DNA from 3 places in the Allobosea sp. FW305-C-101 genome. Region 3 is predicted to be linked to each of the others. Evidence: riboswitches for the same ligand, from Rfam matches in the RefSeq annotation. Region 3 holds a riboswitch; each other region holds the start of a gene.
The links. A riboswitch is a leader RNA that binds a small molecule or an ion and turns the genes downstream of it on or off. The one in region 3 is predicted to bind thiamine pyrophosphate.
Positions count from the first base shown of each region.

Region 1: another riboswitch for thiamine pyrophosphate. It lies ahead of thiO (glycine oxidase ThiO); the one in region 3 lies ahead of thiC (phosphomethylpyrimidine synthase ThiC).
Region 2: another riboswitch for thiamine pyrophosphate. It lies ahead of AC3WMA_RS07295 (LuxE/PaaK family acyltransferase); the one in region 3 lies ahead of thiC (phosphomethylpyrimidine synthase ThiC).

Region 1 covers NZ_JBYSYT010000001.1:537,862-543,021, forward strand. Annotated here, with positions in the region: gene AC3WMA_RS02520 (carboxypeptidase M32) at 1-69, shown strand, start outside; gene AC3WMA_RS02525 (Rdx family protein) at 204-518, shown strand; gene AC3WMA_RS02530 (thiamine phosphate synthase) at 684-1,292, opposite strand; gene AC3WMA_RS02535 (thiazole synthase) at 1,307-2,077, opposite strand; gene thiS (sulfur carrier protein ThiS) at 2,079-2,276, opposite strand; gene thiO (glycine oxidase ThiO) at 2,260-3,255, opposite strand; TPP riboswitch at 3,334-3,435, opposite strand; tRNA gene AC3WMA_RS02550 (tRNA-Ser) at 3,644-3,734, shown strand; gene AC3WMA_RS02555 (hypothetical protein) at 3,829-4,176, opposite strand; gene AC3WMA_RS02560 (amino acid ABC transporter permease) at 4,239-4,751, opposite strand; gene AC3WMA_RS02565 (hypothetical protein) at 4,811-5,160, opposite strand, start outside.
Region 2 covers NZ_JBYSYT010000001.1:1,543,962-1,549,121, reverse strand. Annotated here, with positions in the region: gene AC3WMA_RS07305 (ABC transporter ATP-binding protein) at 1-569, opposite strand, end outside; gene AC3WMA_RS07300 (acyl-CoA reductase) at 559-2,007, opposite strand; gene AC3WMA_RS07295 (LuxE/PaaK family acyltransferase) at 2,013-3,089, opposite strand; TPP riboswitch at 3,176-3,304, opposite strand; gene rfbA (glucose-1-phosphate thymidylyltransferase RfbA) at 3,945-4,820, opposite strand; gene rfbD (dTDP-4-dehydrorhamnose reductase) at 4,817-5,160, opposite strand, start outside.
Region 3 covers NZ_JBYSYT010000004.1:289,852-295,011, forward strand. Annotated here, with positions in the region: gene AC3WMA_RS18890 (hypothetical protein) at 1-513, shown strand, start outside; gene AC3WMA_RS18895 (hydroxyethylthiazole kinase) at 596-1,336, opposite strand; gene thiC (phosphomethylpyrimidine synthase ThiC) at 1,333-3,210, opposite strand; TPP riboswitch at 3,289-3,393, opposite strand; gene AC3WMA_RS18905 (hypothetical protein) at 3,608-3,805, opposite strand; gene AC3WMA_RS18910 (OmpA family protein) at 4,237-5,160, opposite strand, start outside.

The DNA.
Region 1 (5,160 bases), on a different contig from region 3:
ACCGGCCGGCCGCTCGACGCAGCCGTGTTCAAGGCTCACCTGCGCAGGCGCTATATCGACGAGGCGTGAGGGTCTTCATTTTATTTAGTTGAAACAAAAACTTAGCTCATAACTGGCGGCTGATCGGCCATGCAGCTTTCGGGCTTGCATCACAGCGCCCGAAGCGGGATGTCGGAGACGACCTCCCGCTTCGGTGACCGATCATGACCCAGAACAAGCCCGCCCCCCGCATCGCCATCACCTATTGCTCGCTATGCAACTGGATGCTGCGCTCCGCCTGGCTCGGGCAGGAGCTGCTCTCGACCTTCGGGCAGGATCTCGGCGAGGTCGCTCTGATCCCGCGCACCGGCGGCATCTTCCAGATCCATTACGACGGCGAGCTGATCTGGGACCGCAAGGCCGATGGCGGCTTCCCGGATTCCAAGGTGCTGAAGCAGCGCGTGCGCGACCGGCTCGACCCCGAGCGCAGCCTCGGCCATGTCGACGGGCACACGATGTCAGCCGAGGCGGAGAGCTGAGCTTCATACACCTCGCCGTCATCCCGGCCGCAGCGAAGCGGAGCGCCGGGATCCATCGTCGGGCTCCGCGCTCTACGATGGATCCCGGATCGGCGCGGCTTCGCCGCTTGTCCGGGATGACGGAGGGGTTCGATATCAAGCCTGGAAGCGCAGCCGTGCGCCCTCTCAGGCCGCGCGCTTCCGCGTCGCCGCGATCCAGGCCCTTAGCCGGCCCTCGGGATTGGCGTTCAGCGTGATGTCGGTCACAGCCGCAACGATGTCCGCGCCGGCCTCGAAGACGCCCGGCGCCCGTTCCAGCGAGATGCCGCCGATGCCGACCAGCGGCAGCTCGCCGATGCGGCGCTTCCATTCGCCGAGCCGCTCCAGTCCCTGCGGACCGAAGCGCATTGCTTTAAGGATCGTCGGATAGACCGGGCCGAGCGCGACATAATCGGGCTTCGCCGCCAGCGCCCGCTCCAGCTCGGGCTCGTCATGGCTGCTGATGCCGAGCTTCAGGCCCGCCTTGCGGATCCCATCGAGATCGGCGTCGTCGAGATCCTCCTGGCCGAGATGGATGAAGTCGCAGCCCTCGGCGATGGCGAGCTTCCAGTAGTCGTTGACGACGAGCACGCAACCGGCCGCGGCACAGAGCGTCTTCGCCCGGGCTATCTCGCGCGCGACCTCGGTCTCCGGGCGATCCTTGACGCGCAACTGCACCAGCTTCACGCCGAGCGGCAGCATCCGCTCCAGCCAATCGGCGCTGTCGAAGATGGGATAGAACGGATCGAACTTCATGCGGCAGCAATCTTTCAGGCGAGGAAGGCTTTGCCCATGACGGGCGTGGAGGGAGCGGCCATGTCGCGCGCCTCGATCGGCTGCGCGGCGAAAGCCTGACGGCCGGCGCGGATGGCAAGCGCGAAGGCTTCCGCCATCGCGGCGGGATCGCCAGCCTTGGCGACGGCGGTGTTGAGCAGGATGCCGTCATAGCCCAGCTCCATCGCCTGCGCGGCATGAGAGGGCAGGCCGATGCCGGCATCGACGACGAGGGGCACATCCGGGAAATGCTGGCGCATGCTGCGCAGGCCATAAGGGTTGTTGAGCCCCCTGCCCGATCCGATCGGCGCGCCCCAGGGCATCAAGACCTCGCAGCCGGCATCGAGCAAGCGCCCGCCGACGACGAGGTCCTCGGTCGTGTACGGGAACACCTTGAAGCCGTCGTCAGTGAGGATGCGGGCAGCCTCGACCAGCGCGATTACGTCCGGCTGGAGCGTGTCGTCCTCGCCGATCACCTCGAGCTTGATCCAGTCGGTGCCGAAGACCTCGCGCGCCATTTGAGCGGTGGTCACGGCCTCCTTGACGGTGTGGCAGCCGGCCGTGTTCGGCAGAACCTTGACGCCGAGCTCGCGGATCAACGCCCAGAAGGCCTGTCCGGCACCACCGGAGGATTCCCGGCGCAGCGACACGGTGACGACCTCGGCGCCGGAGCGCTTCACCGCCTCGGCCAGGATGGCGGGCGACGGGTATTGCGCGGTGCCCAGAAAGAGCGGGTTCTCTGGCTCGAAACCATAGAAGGACGCCATCTCAGCCTCCCTGCATCGGTGCGACGATCTCGATGTGGTCGCCCTCGCTTAAGGCCGTCTCGGCGCGCTTGCGGGCCGGCACGAAATCGCCATTCAGCGCGGTCGCGACGATGCGGCCGGCAAAGCCCAGCTCGGCCAGCGCCTCGGCCAAGGTCTTCGCGGCAACGGTCTGAGGCGCGCCGTTAAGCAGCAAGGTCATGCAGCATCTCCGGTGTGGATTGCGGGTTCAGCGCGGCCTCGGCTGCCATCCGCGCCATGGCGGGGCTGAGCAGGAAGCCGTGGCGATAGAGCCCGTTGACATGGATCACCCGACCACGACGCGTCAGCCGCGGCAGGTTGTCGGGAAAGGCCGGGCGGGCATCAGTGCCGATCTCGACCACCTCGGCTTCAGCGAAGGCCGGATGCAGCGCATAAGCTGCGCCGAGCAGTTCCAGCATGGCGCGGGCGGAGATGCGGCGGCGCTCGCCGCTCTCGATCATGGTCGCGCCGACCATGAAGAGCCCGTCGCCGCGCGGGACGATGTAGAGCGGGATGCGCGGATGGAGCAGCCGGACCGGCCGCGACAGGCTGATATCGTCGCTGCGCAGCAGCAGCATCTCGCCTTTGACCCCGCGTAGATCCGGCAGGACGTCGCGGGCCGCCAATCCCCGGCAATCGAGCACGATATCGGCATCGAGATCGGCCGGCTCCGCGGCGCTGTCGAATTGAATGACGGCACCGTTCGCGACAAGACGCTCGGCGAGCACAAAGATGGCTCTACGGGGGTCGAGATGCCCTTCGCCCGCGAAGAACAGCCCGCGCGAAAAAAGCCCGGCGAGATCGGGCTCCAGCCCGGCGATGGCTTCGCCGTCGATCTCCTCGAACTGGATGGTGCGCTGCCCGAAACGACGCAGCTCCGAACGATCGCGACTGGGCGCCACAACAAGCGTGCCATTGCGCACGACACCGCCGGCATAGCGCTCCCACCAATCGGCCGCCTGCTGACCAAGCCGGATCACCGGTTCCTCGGCACTCTCGCCCTCGCACCAGGGCGCGAGCATGCCCCCGGCATACCAGGAGCAAGCCTCGGCGCCGACGCGCGGGCCGCGCTCATGGATGGTTACCTGTACGCCGCGCGCCAGCAGTTCCGTCGCGCAGGCTAAACCGACGACGCCGGCGCCGACCACCGCGACATTCAGGCCCGACTGAAGGCGTTGCGCCGTCATGCTCTTCCCTGCTCCCGGAAAGGCAGCGGCCTGGGGCACGAGCAAGACATCTGCGAGCCGAAGACCGTTCCCTTCGCCGGCATTACCCGGATCAGGTACGATGGGTTGGCGCGGAACACGCCTCTCAGCCTTTCGGCACCCCAACGGACAGGTTCAATCTAGTGGCTGGCCAGCGGAGGAGCAAGGCAAGCCGACGCAGGGCTCGACTGTGTGCTGTGCTGGTTGCTGCGGGGGTCCCCAGAGCACTCCCTTCACACGGGAGTGCTCTGGGGTTGGCTTGGACACATGCACAGGCTGCGCAAAGGAAATTGCCGGCGAGACTTGTCAAACGCCTCGGCAATCGGGCATAGAGCCTCTCGCCGGAGACGTGGCCGAGAGGCTGAAGGCACTCGTTTGCTAAATGAGCATACCCCACAAGGGTATCGAGGGTTCGAATCCCTCCGTCTCCGCCACTTTTTCCTTCGATTTTCCAATCGCTTGGATTGGGCACGAAAGCGATCTCGCAAAAGAAGCGCGAGCGCTTTTGCGCAGCGCTCGCGAATCTCCTCAGCCTTTCGGCAGCGGCATGAACCGCACCTGTCCAGCGAGTGCGTTGGCGTGGCTTCTCAAGCTGGGGATACCGGGCCTGAAAGGCCACGGATGATCGTGACTTCGCCCGTTTCGACGGAATTGCCACAGTCGGTGAGCGCGCGGAAATACCGATGCCATGTCGATGGGGCTCGCTGCGCGGTCAGGCCGCCGCCCTGTCACAAACGGCACGGCCTGGAAGAGCGCGACATAGACCCTGGCGAAAAGCTGCAGGGCCTTGTTGCCGGAAACGGCGAGGATCGCGAGCCCGGTGCCGCCGACGATGACGCCGGCAATGGCGACCAACGTGACTTGCAGCGTGACCAAGACACCCGCGCCGATCACGCCCCCTGGCGGCCAAGATACTGTCCCAGTCGAGCGCCAACATCTCAGGCCCCCATCATGCCCGGAAGCCGGATGCGCCGCTGGACCCCTTCCATCAGGCGCAGGATGGCGACGTTCAGCGCCATATAGGCGAGCGTCACCACGATGAAGGATTCATAGGGTTGCGCGGTGAAATCGACGAGCTGCCGCGCCTGGCCGCTGAGTTCGAGCAGCCCGATCGTCGAAGCGACCGCGGAATTCTTCGAGATGATCAGAAACTCGGAGGTCAGCGGCGGCAGGATGCGCCGGAAGCATTGCGGCAGCAGCACGTGGCGGAATGCCGGGACCAGCCGGAAACCGAGTGCCTGCGCGGCCCGGAGCTGGCCGGGCGGCAGGGCGGCGAGCCCGGCGCGGACCTGCTCGCAGATGCGCGCGCCGGTGAAGAAGCCGAGCGCCAGCACGGAGACGACGAAGACCTGGGTGCTCGGCGTGATGCTCTTGATCCAGTCGCCGACCGTCGTGGGCAAGACCTCCGGCATGACGAAAAACCAGATGAAGAACTGAACGATCAGCGGCACGTTGCGGCAGCACCCAGGCAAGTCGATAGCATCGTCTTCATGTCGATGATCCTCCCTCGCTAAGAACTGACGATCGACGAGACGTCGATCACGTACATCTGCCGCTCATGCTCGTGCATCGAATCGATGCAGACGCGGCGGCCGTCCTGGCTCCAGCGCGGATGGAGATCGCAACGGTTCTCCTTGGTCAGCGCGGGATCGGTGTAGAAGCTGCCGATGTCGTGACGGACGCCCCTGGCGATGTCGTAGAGGATCAGAATCCGCTCGTTGCTGGCGGGGTCGGGGTAGGTGTCGGTCAGGAGCCAGCGCTGGTCGACCGGCGAATAGGTCATGTGACCGTTCTCGGTCAGCACGCCCCGGCCGATGACGGACACGCCGACCGGCTCCGCATCGGCGTAGAGATGGTAGT
Region 2 (5,160 bases), on a different contig from region 3:
CCGCGGAGCGCACAGAGGCGCAGCAGGTCGTCCTGCAACTCCTCGCGCGTCAATGCATCGAGCGCAGCGAAGGGCTCGTCGAGCAGCAGCAGGTCGGGGTTGCCGACCAGCGCGCGGGCAACCGCGACGCGGCTCTGTTGGCCGCCGGACAACTCGGCCGGGCGGCGCGTCGCGAAATCGGCGAGGCCGACGCGCTCCAGCAGGTCGAGCGCGGCGTCCTTGTCCGCGATGCTCGGCCGGCGCTTCAGCGAGACCGGCAGCAGGACGTTGTCGAGCGCGCTCAGCCAGCCGAGCAGCGTCGGCGCCTGGAAGACGAAGCCGGCGCGCGGGCTTGGGCCGGCCAGCGCCGCGCCGCCGATGTGGATCGCGCCCTCGCTTGGCATCAGCAGGCCGGCGGCGAGCTTAAGCAAGGTGGTCTTGCCGCAGCCGCTGCGGCCGAGCAGGCAATGAATCTCGCCGCGCGGGATCGACCAGTCGACCGCATCGACCACGGCCGGGCCGGCCGCTTCGTAGCGATAGCTGGCCCGCTCGATCGTGACGAAGCCGGGCTTGTGCGGTTCAGTCGACATAGGGCGCGAACCCCTCTGCGGCGGCTTCCGCTGATTGCTCGATCTCCGTGAAAGTGACGAGGTCGAGCAGGCTGAAGCGCCCGTCATGATGCCAGCCGGCCTCCGGCGCGGTCATGCGGCCAAGCGGCGCGATGCGGCTGACGCCGACCGAGCCGAGCTTCTCGGAAAGCCGGAACAGCCGCTCGGGCGATGCGGCGATGCCGGCCGTCTGCAGGAAACTGCGATAGGGCGCGACGAGCGCGGGGACATCGTCGAGGCTTTCGACCGAGACCAGCTTGAGCGTGCGGTTCAGCCCAGTCGGGCTCAGGGCTTCCGGCGCCTCGACATGGACGACGCTCCAGGGATCGGATGGCTCGCCGAGAAGCTCGGCGGCTCCATCCATCGCGCGCGTCTCCTGCGCACCGCGCCAAGCCGCGATCGAAGCGGCTTCGCCTTGCGAGAGAACTCGGCGCGGATGGCGGGAGGCGAGGGCGGCCAGTTCCTGCGCGACGTAACGGGCGAACTCGGCTGGTTCGACGCGACCGCCGCGCTCGACGAACAGCATCTGCGGCGAGTAGCAGCCCTGCTGCTCATAGCGCACGACATCAAGGGCCGCGAGCCGGGCCAGGGCAGGGGCCTTACGCGAATCGAGCGCTTCGCGCGCGATCACGCCGAAGCCGATCTTGTGGCCATGCGGCAGGAAGCGGGTGGTGATCGGCAGCTTGGCGCGCAGCGCCGTCAGCGTCTCGTTGCCGCCATAGGCCATGACGGTGTCGGCCGCATGCAGGAAGATCGGTTCGGCCGCCGCTTCGCCGCCCTTCCACCAGGTGATGGCGAGGCATTCGCCGATCTCGGGGTCGATCTCGGCGAGAAGGCTCGCGAACCAGCCCGCCGTCAGCGGCTCAACCGAGGCGAGCTTGCCGATATTGCCCGCCTTGACCAGCAGGCCGCAGATCAGGCTCCAGAGCGAGAGCGCCGGCACATTACCCGCCCAGACATGCAGCAGCAGCTCCGGGCCATGGGCGCGCAGATAACCGCCCTTGGGCGTCGGCTGGAAACCGTCGAGCAGGCCGGGATTGGCGAAGTCCTCGGCCAGGAAACGCAGGAGCTGCGGGCGCCGGAAGGTCTTGAGATAGCCGGTGAGGCCGAGCCGGACCGTCTCACGATCATAGCCGGTGACGATCGGCAGCAGGTGCTCGGCCTTGCGCCGCAGCGGGTGGCTGCGGTCGAGCAGGCGCGCGATGGCGGCATCGATCGCGGTGACGATGCGCGCCGTCTCCATCCGCTTCAGCTTGGCGCGGGCGTTGTCGCGCACATGCGTGCAGAGCGCTGCGGCCTGCGCCTCGTCGAGCTCCGGCAGCGCGATGGTGGCGCTCTCGCCCCAGGCGCTGTGACTGACCTCGCGCCAGCGCAACGCCTCGCGGTTCAGGCCCGGCAGATGGCCCGCATGCTCGATCACGGCGATCAGCCTCGCGCCGCTGCGAGGAATTCGGCGACCGCGACCGAACAGCCCTTCGAGGCCTCGCCATCGACCCGGCCGAGCAGCTTGAAACCACCCGGCACGATCTCGCCGGCATCCTCGGTCAGGATCGCCGCGACGCAGTTGAAATGGGCGAGGTCGTGATGGACGATCACGCCGCGCTGGCTATCGGGCAGGTCCGCGCCGATCAGCGGATCGACGACGCGGCTGCGGATCCAGTGCGGCCCGGATTTCACCGACGGGCAGACGGCATTGCCGTCGTCATAGAGCTGCGAGCTGAGCTCGGTCATCCCGTACATGTTGATGCAGGCCGAACGCGGCACGCCGAAGGCGGCGCTGAGCCCGTCATAGAACTCGTCCGGCCCCAGTTCGCGCGACTGGCCCTTGAAGCCGCCGGTATCGAGAATGCGGCTGCCTTCCGGCAGGGCGAAGCGCCGGTTGCTCGCTGCGAGCGCGTCCAGCACGGGCACGAAGGAATAGCTCGCGCCGAGCAGTGCATAGGGCTCGCCGCTGGCTTCGGCTTGCGCGAGCGTTGCCAGCAAGCGGCCGAGATCGAGACCGGCGGCATTGATGAAGGTCTCTGAATCCGCCGTGCCGCATTCGCGCTTGGCGAGCGAGAGATAGGTGGCGAGCGAGGAGTTCGGCAGCTCCGTCTCGTTCGGGAAGAGGATGCCCATGCGGATGCGCTCGCGCCCACGCATGAAGCGCGCCCGGAAATTCACCAGCATCGAGCGCTTCCAGACGTCGAGCGTCGGGTGGTAGCTGCGGCCGCGGATGCCTTGCGTCGTGCCGCTGGTCATGAAGACGCGTTCGGCTTGCTCCGGCGGGCTGCAGCTCAGCGTCAGGTCCTTGAAGGCGGTGATCGGCACGGCCGGGATGTCGCGCCAGCGCTTCACCGAGAGCGGCGTGCGGCCGCGCTGCAGGCAGAAGCGCTTATAGGGCTCGTTGTTGCGAAACTGATAGGCGAAGACCTTGAGTGCCATCGCCTCGAACGCGGCTTCCGACGCGTCGGGAAGCGCGATGAACGCCGATAGCGCCGCGATGATCTCGGCTTGCGTCACTTCAACCCACTCCGTTCGGACGCGCGGCCAAGCCGAAGCGTCGATCGCTGGAGGATCACGAGCGCAAGCTGGAATCAGGGCCTGTGACGGCCGCATGTCCCGCATCCCTACGCCGGTATGATCCGGATCAGGTTCGGAGGGTCACCGCGTTGCCGGGCTCGAAAGCCCAGCCGGCGGAATCTCAGCCTCCTAGCGAGGCCCCCCTGGGAACGGATGCAGATGACGAGCGGTGGGCCCTGCTGTCAAGCAGTATAGGAAAAGGCGCCGTGAACTGCGGCCACGGCAATCTCGGTGGCGGACTGTGGCGAAGCTGCTCGGCATGACTATGACAGTGCCGTCATTGGCTTCGAGACGGCTCAGACCGGTGCGCCACTGACAACGGCAGCGTTTGTGCGTCCGCAACATTCCCTGTTGCGCTGCATCTGACGAAGATAGCGGGTTCAGGCGTTTACCATTGATTCACCAACGCATATCGGCGTCATCAGCTTTCCGGTAATGCTGGGCGTGTGGTGGTCAATGTTCGATTGAAGCACATCTAGATCGACCTTAATTCAAGAGGATGCGCCAATGACCAGATGCGATAGCCATTCTCGTTCACATTGGGCGATGCGACCTCCTATCGACGATGGCCCGCCCAAATGGAGCTCGCCCTATATCAGCGTGCCGCTGGGCATAATCGGCGCCCTCGTGCTGACCTTGGCTGCAGTCGCCCTGGGCCTCGCCGATGTCGCCAATCGCGCCGCGAGGTCGATGAGAAGCTCCACGCGTTGACGATGGAGCCCTGACGTTGTCGAGGCCGGGAACTGCTATGCTCCCGAGAGTATTGCAGCCCTGTGTCGACGCATCCGGCGTGAGCTATCCGCCGAGATCGCCCGCGATGCGCAGCAGGTATTGTCCGTAGTCGCTCTTCGCGAGCCTCTCGCCCAGCAGCGTCAACTGCGCAGCCGAAATCCAGCCTCGCCGCGTGGCGATTTCCTCGGGACAGGCGATGCGCAGCCCCTGGCGGCTTTCCAGCGTGCGGACGAACTCGCCCGCTTCCAGAAGGCTGTCGGGCGTGCCGGTATCGAGCCAGGCGAAGCCGCGTCCCATGCACTCGACCGAGAGCGCGCCCCGCTCCAGATAGGTCCGGTTGACATCGGTGATCTCGAGCTCGCCGCGCGGCGACGGCTTGAGGCTTCGGGCGATCTCGACCACTTCGGCGTCGTAGAAATAGAGGCCCGTCACGGCCCAGCTCGATTTCGGCGCCTTCGGCTTCTCTTCGATCGAGATCGCCTTGCCGGCTTTGTCGAACTGGACCACGCCGTAACGCTCGGGGTCGCGGACATGATAGGCGAAGACGGTCGCGCCGCTCGCGCGGGCCGTCGCGCGTGCCATCATCTCCGGCAGGCTGTGGCCGTAATAGAGATTGTCGCCGAGGATCAGGGCTGATGGTTCGCCGGCAACGAAATCGGCGCCGATCAGATAGGCCTGCGCCAGCCCGCCGGGATGGGGCTGCTCGGCATAGGTCAGGCTCATGCCCCAGTCGGAACCGTCGCCGAGCAGGCGCTTGAAGTTCGGCAGGTCATGCGGCGTCGAGATGATCAGCACCTCACGGATGCCGGCCAGCATCAGCGTCGAGAGCGGGTAGTAGATCATCGGCTTGTCGTAGACGGGCAGGAGCTGCTTCGACATCGCCAGCGTCATCGGATGCAGCCGCGTGCCGGAGCCGCCGGCCAGGATGATGCCCTTCATCGTTGCTGCTCCTTGCCTTGATCCCCAAGCAGCCGCGCGACGCAGGCACTGAGCGAGCCCTGCCAATCCGGCAGCCTCACGCCATGAGCCTGTGAAAGCTTGCTGCAATCGAGCCTGGAATTCGCGGGCCGCCGGGCCGGCGTCGGGTAATCGGCTGTGGCGATGCGCTTGACCCGGATTGGCTTGCCGCCCTGCCGCTCGCGCTCGGCGAAGATCGCCTCGGCCACATCGGCCCAGACGGCCTCTCCCGCCGCGCTCATGTGGAACACGCCGCGCAAGCGAGTATCGTCCGTCCGTGCGGTCAGATTGCGCGCGACGGTGAAAATCGCATCGGCGATGT
Region 3 (5,160 bases):
GTCACTCCGCTCGGGCGCCCGGCCGGCGTTCCCCGCTACAAGCTGGAAGCGCCGATCTGCCCGATCGTCTTCGACGTGCTCGACGGCGCCTTCCTCGTGGTCGAGCCGACGGAGCCCTGCATCGTCCAGGCCGCGCAATGCCGGATCGACCCGCGCGGGCTGTGGGGGCCCGATGCGCGCGTGGTTGCCGGGCAGGCCAAGGAGATCGAGAAGGCGCGCGGCAGCGCCGAGCGGGCCGTGCGCGAGGGTTATCGCACGCTGACCGCGAAATCCGACGCGGTCGAGCAGCGCGTGGTGGCCCGCGAGCAGGCCGGTTTCTCGGCCGAGCGCGAGATGATCTGCCGGGACTTCCAGCGCGAGGGCCAGTTCGGCTTCTGCGGCGCCCGGATCACGGAGGCGCGGGCCGCCTCGCTGCGCGCCCGCCTCGGACTTAACACCGAACCCAAGCCCGCCGCCGCCAAGCCCAAGCCGCGCCCGAAGCCCGCGCCGCTGCAGCTGGCACCGACGCAATAGCAGACCAGAGCGCTGTCATCCCGTGCGCGCTGCGGCATGAAATGCCGCTGCGCGTGCGGGATGACAGCGGTGGCTAGTGGCTTCAGCTCATCCGCGCCGCGAGCGCCGCCGCGTCGAGCCCCGCGAGCGCATCGACCAGATGCATCGCGAAGCTGCCGGGCCCGGCAGAACGTTCAGCCGCGATCTCTCCGGCGATGCCATAGGCGGTCAGCGCCGCCGCCGCCGCGATCACCGGATCGGGCTCAACCGCCCGGCAGGCGGCGACGAGCGCGCTCGATGCGCAGCCGAGCCCGGTCACTTGGCTCATCAGCTCATGGCCATGCGCGACCGACAGGCTGCGGTCCTCCGTCTCGATGCGGTCGACCGCGCCGGTGGTGACGCGCACGATGTCGCGCCGGAGCGCGAAAAGCGGCTCCAACACCGCCATTTCCGTGGCATTGCCGCGCACCAGCACGTCGAACAGCGCCAGCACGTCGCCGACCAGCCGCAAACGCAAGGGCGACAACTCGACGAAGACCGGATCGAGCACCAGCGGGATGTGGCGCTCCCGCGCGAGCGCGACGAGCTTGGGAATGGCACGCTCGCCTTCGAGGCTGAGCGTGCCGAGATTGATCAGGATCGCGCCTGCTCCCGCCGCAACGGCCTCGACCTCGTCGGGATGAACAGCCATCGAGGGCACGGCCCCAACGGCCAGCAGCATGTTGGCCGTGACGTTCTGCGCCACCGTATTGGTCAGGCAGTGGACGCGCGGGCGGCGTCTGGCCACCCGCGCGAGGATCGATGCGACGCTTTCCGCGTCAAGCTTCTCGTTGAAACCGCTCATTCAGCAGCAGGTAGATAGATGCTCCCGCCCTTGTCGAGGAATTCCTTCGATTTTGCGGCCATTCCCTCCGCCGCCATGGCTTCAAGGCTGGCACGCTCGTTGTCGCTCATCGCCAGAACCTCGGCGCGCAGATCCTGCGTGATCTTCATCGAGCAGAATTTCGGCCCGCACATCGAGCAGAAATGCGCGACCTTGTGGGCGTCCTTCGGCAGGGTCTCGTCATGGAACTCCCGCGCCGTATCGGGATCGAGCGCCAGGTTGAACTGGTCCTCCCAGCGGAAGTCGAAACGGGCGCGCGAGAGCGCATCGTCACGGATCTTCGCGGCCGGATGGCCCTTGGCGAGATCGGCGGCGTGGGCGGCGATGCGGTAGGTGATGACGCCGGTCTTGACGTCGTCGCGGTTGGGGAGGCCCAGGTGCTCCTTCGGCGTGACGTAGCAGAGCATGGCGCAGCCATACCAGCCGATCATCGCGGCCCCGATGCCGGAGGTGATGTGGTCATAGCCCGGCGCGATGTCGGTGGTCAGCGGTCCGAGCGTATAGAAGGGCGCCTCGCCGCATTCATGCAATTGCTTGTCCATGTTCTCCTTGATCTTGTGCATCGGCACATGGCCGGGGCCCTCGATCATGACCTGACAGCCTTTTTCCCAGGCGATGTTGGTGAGTTCCCCCAGCGTCTCCAGCTCGGCGAACTGGGCCCGGTCATTGGCGTCGGCGATCGAGCCCGGGCGCAGGCCGTCGCCCAGCGAGAACGAGACGTCGTAGCGGCGCATGATCTCGCAGATCTCGTCGAAGCGCTCGTAGAGGAAGCTCTCGCGGTGATGCGCAAGGCACCAGCGCGCCATGATCGAGCCGCCACGCGAGACGATGCCGGTGACGCGCGATGCCGTCAGCGGAACATAGGGCAGCCTCACGCCGGCATGGATGGTGAAATAGTCGACGCCCTGCTCGGCCTGCTCGATCAGCGTGTCCTTGAACACCTCCCAGTCGAGCTTGATCGGATCGCCGCCGACCTTCTCCAGCGCCTGATAGATCGGCACGGTGCCGATCGGCACGGGCGAATTTCTGAGGATCCAGGAGCGGATATTGTGGATGTTGCGGCCGGTGGAGAGGTCCATCACCGTGTCGGCGCCCCAGCGGATCGCCCAGACCAGCTTCTCGACCTCCTCGGCAGCGCCGGAGGTGACGGCCGAATTGCCGATATTGGCGTTGATCTTGACCAGGAAATTGCGGCCGATCGCCATCGGCTCCAGCTCGGGATGGTTGATATTGGCGGGGATGATGGCGCGGCCGCGCGCGATCTCGTCGCGGACGAATTCCGGCGTGACGAATTCCGGCACGCTCGCCCCGAAGCTCTCGCCATCGGCATGGCGCTCCCGCGCCCCTTCCAGCATGGCGGCACGGCCGAGATTCTCGCGATGCGCGACATAGATCATCTCGGGCGTGACGATGCCGGCCCTGGCGAACTCGTACTGCGTCGTCAGCTGGCCGGGCTTGGCTTGCAGGATCGGGCGCTGCGCCGGGCAGGCGGGCACGAGCTGCTCGGCCGAGATGTTGCCGTTATCGGCTGCGGTAACGGCGCGCCCCACGACCTGCTCGAAGCCGCGCGCGTCGAGCCAGGCGCGGCGCGGCTGGATAAGGCCGGCATTGAGATCGATCTTCGCATCGGTCTCGGTGAAGGGGCCGGAGGGGTCGTAGAGGCGCACCGGCGGCTCGGCATCGGTCGTCAGCACGACCTCGCGGAAGGGCACGCGCATCTCGGGATGCTCGGGCGCCGCGACATAGATCTTGCGCGAGCCGATGATCGGCCCCGTCGTCACGCTCTGCGGCGCAGTCTTGATAGTGTTCTTCTGAGGTTTGGTGTGGGCATTCATGGGGGATCTCCTCCTTGGTACAGGTCAGGAGATCCGGCGTCGAAGCGGTTCAAGCGCTGTGATGCGGGTGCAGGCCAAGGCTGCACCGCGTTCCAGTCCCTCCGCCGGTATGACCCGGATCAGGTTCGATGGGTTCAGCTTCGAAAGCCGTCTCAGCCCTTGCGGGCACCCCTCGGAACGCAGACGAGGTTAGGCGCAGCGCCGCCGCTTGGCAACGGGCTGTGCAAATAAGCGATCGGGTCGTGAAGAAGGCTCTGGCTTCCTCGAAACCGCGACGTCATCCCGGGCTTGCCCCGGGATCCATCGTAGAACGCAGCGCCTTATGATGGATCCCGGATCGGCGCTGCTCCGCAGCTTGTCCGGGATGACGCGGCGGCTCCGTTGGAAATCAGCAACCTCAGGCGGTGCGGTCGACCAGCGTGCCCTGTCCGGCCGGCAGCGCGGCTTGCGTCTGCTCGACGCTCTGCTGAAGCATGGCGACGAGACCCTGCTCGGCCTGCGCATTCTGCTTGAGCATCTCGACAGACAGCGCCTGCTGCGTCGAGGCGGCCTGCATCGTGACGATGCTGGTGGCGAGGGAGATGGCGTCGCTCATGGCGGGCACGCTATCCCGGCAACCCTACCAAATCCTCAACCCGGTCGTTCGAGGTGCGATGATCGAGGGCACCGGCTTCGGCATCGGCGGATCGCGCTCGGGCCGGACCTGCGCCCTCTCCCCGCCGCTGCCGCGCTTCTCGTCGCGAGGTGCGAGGGTGTCGGGCGCCGGAGGACGAGCGGCTTCGCTGGATCGTGGAGCCGGCGGAACGCCGGGAGCCCGCTGCGTGGGCGGAGGCGGGCTGGTCTGCGCCTGCACCGAGGCTGCGATGGGTATGCCCGCAACGAGCACTCCCGCGAGAACCAGAACAAATTTCCTCATGGCGGCATCTTCCTTCGGTCATCCTCCGGAAACGAAACAGGCGCAGGGAACGGGTGTTCCCTGCGCCTGCCGAAGAGTGGGGCTGCCTGAAAAGCGGCCCGACCCGATCGTTACTGGTTCTGGCCGCTGAGCAGCGGGGTGATGCGCCGGAGCGTGACGCGCCGGTTCTCGCGCGCGGCCTCCTGCGTGTTCACCTTCAGGTACTGCTCGCCATAGCCCTGGGTCGTCAGGTTCTCCGGCGGGATCTGGAAGTCGCGCGTCAGAATCTCCGCGACCGACTGCGCGCGGCGATCGGAGAGCGAGAGATTGTCGACATCGGCGCCGACGGCGTCGGTGTGCCCCTCGACGAGGAAGACCTCGTTGGGCGAGCGCTGCAAGGCGCGCTTCACTGAATCCGCGATCACCGCCAGACGGCGACCCTGATCGCCTCCGACCTGCCACGAGCCGGAGTCGAAATTGATCGTGTCGATGTCGACGCTGCGCATGCGGGCACGCAGGTCCGGCGAGTAGCGGACCTCGTCCAGCGTGTAGCGGCGCGGGATCGCGGCGATCGGCGGCGCGGTGATCGTCTCGTAGATCAAGTCCTCGTCGGCCTGGTCCGCATCGACGATATAGCGCTCGCGCGGGATCGGCAGCGGCGGCGGCGGCAGCACGACGACATCGTCGGCAAAGCGCCCCGGACGATCCCGCAGCGTGTTGTCGATGATGATCACCTCGCGGTTGTCGCGGTCGATGCGGGTGCGGCGGATCAGCCGGCCCTCCTCGTCCGTGACGGTGACGATGCGCGTGCCGTCCGGCCGCTCGAAGATCGTGCGATTCTCGCCATCGCGGCGCTCGGAGCGGCCCTGCCAGCCGAGATCGCGGAAGCGCTGATCCTCGTCGCGGCGGATGATGGCGCGGCCGTCATCGTCGCGGATGATGGTGCGGCCGGGCTCGCGGATGATGGTGACGTCGCCCTCGCGCCGTTCCTCGCGGCGGCTGCGGATATCCTCGAAGCGCTGCGCCCCTTGCGTCGCCATGATGCCGCCGAGGAC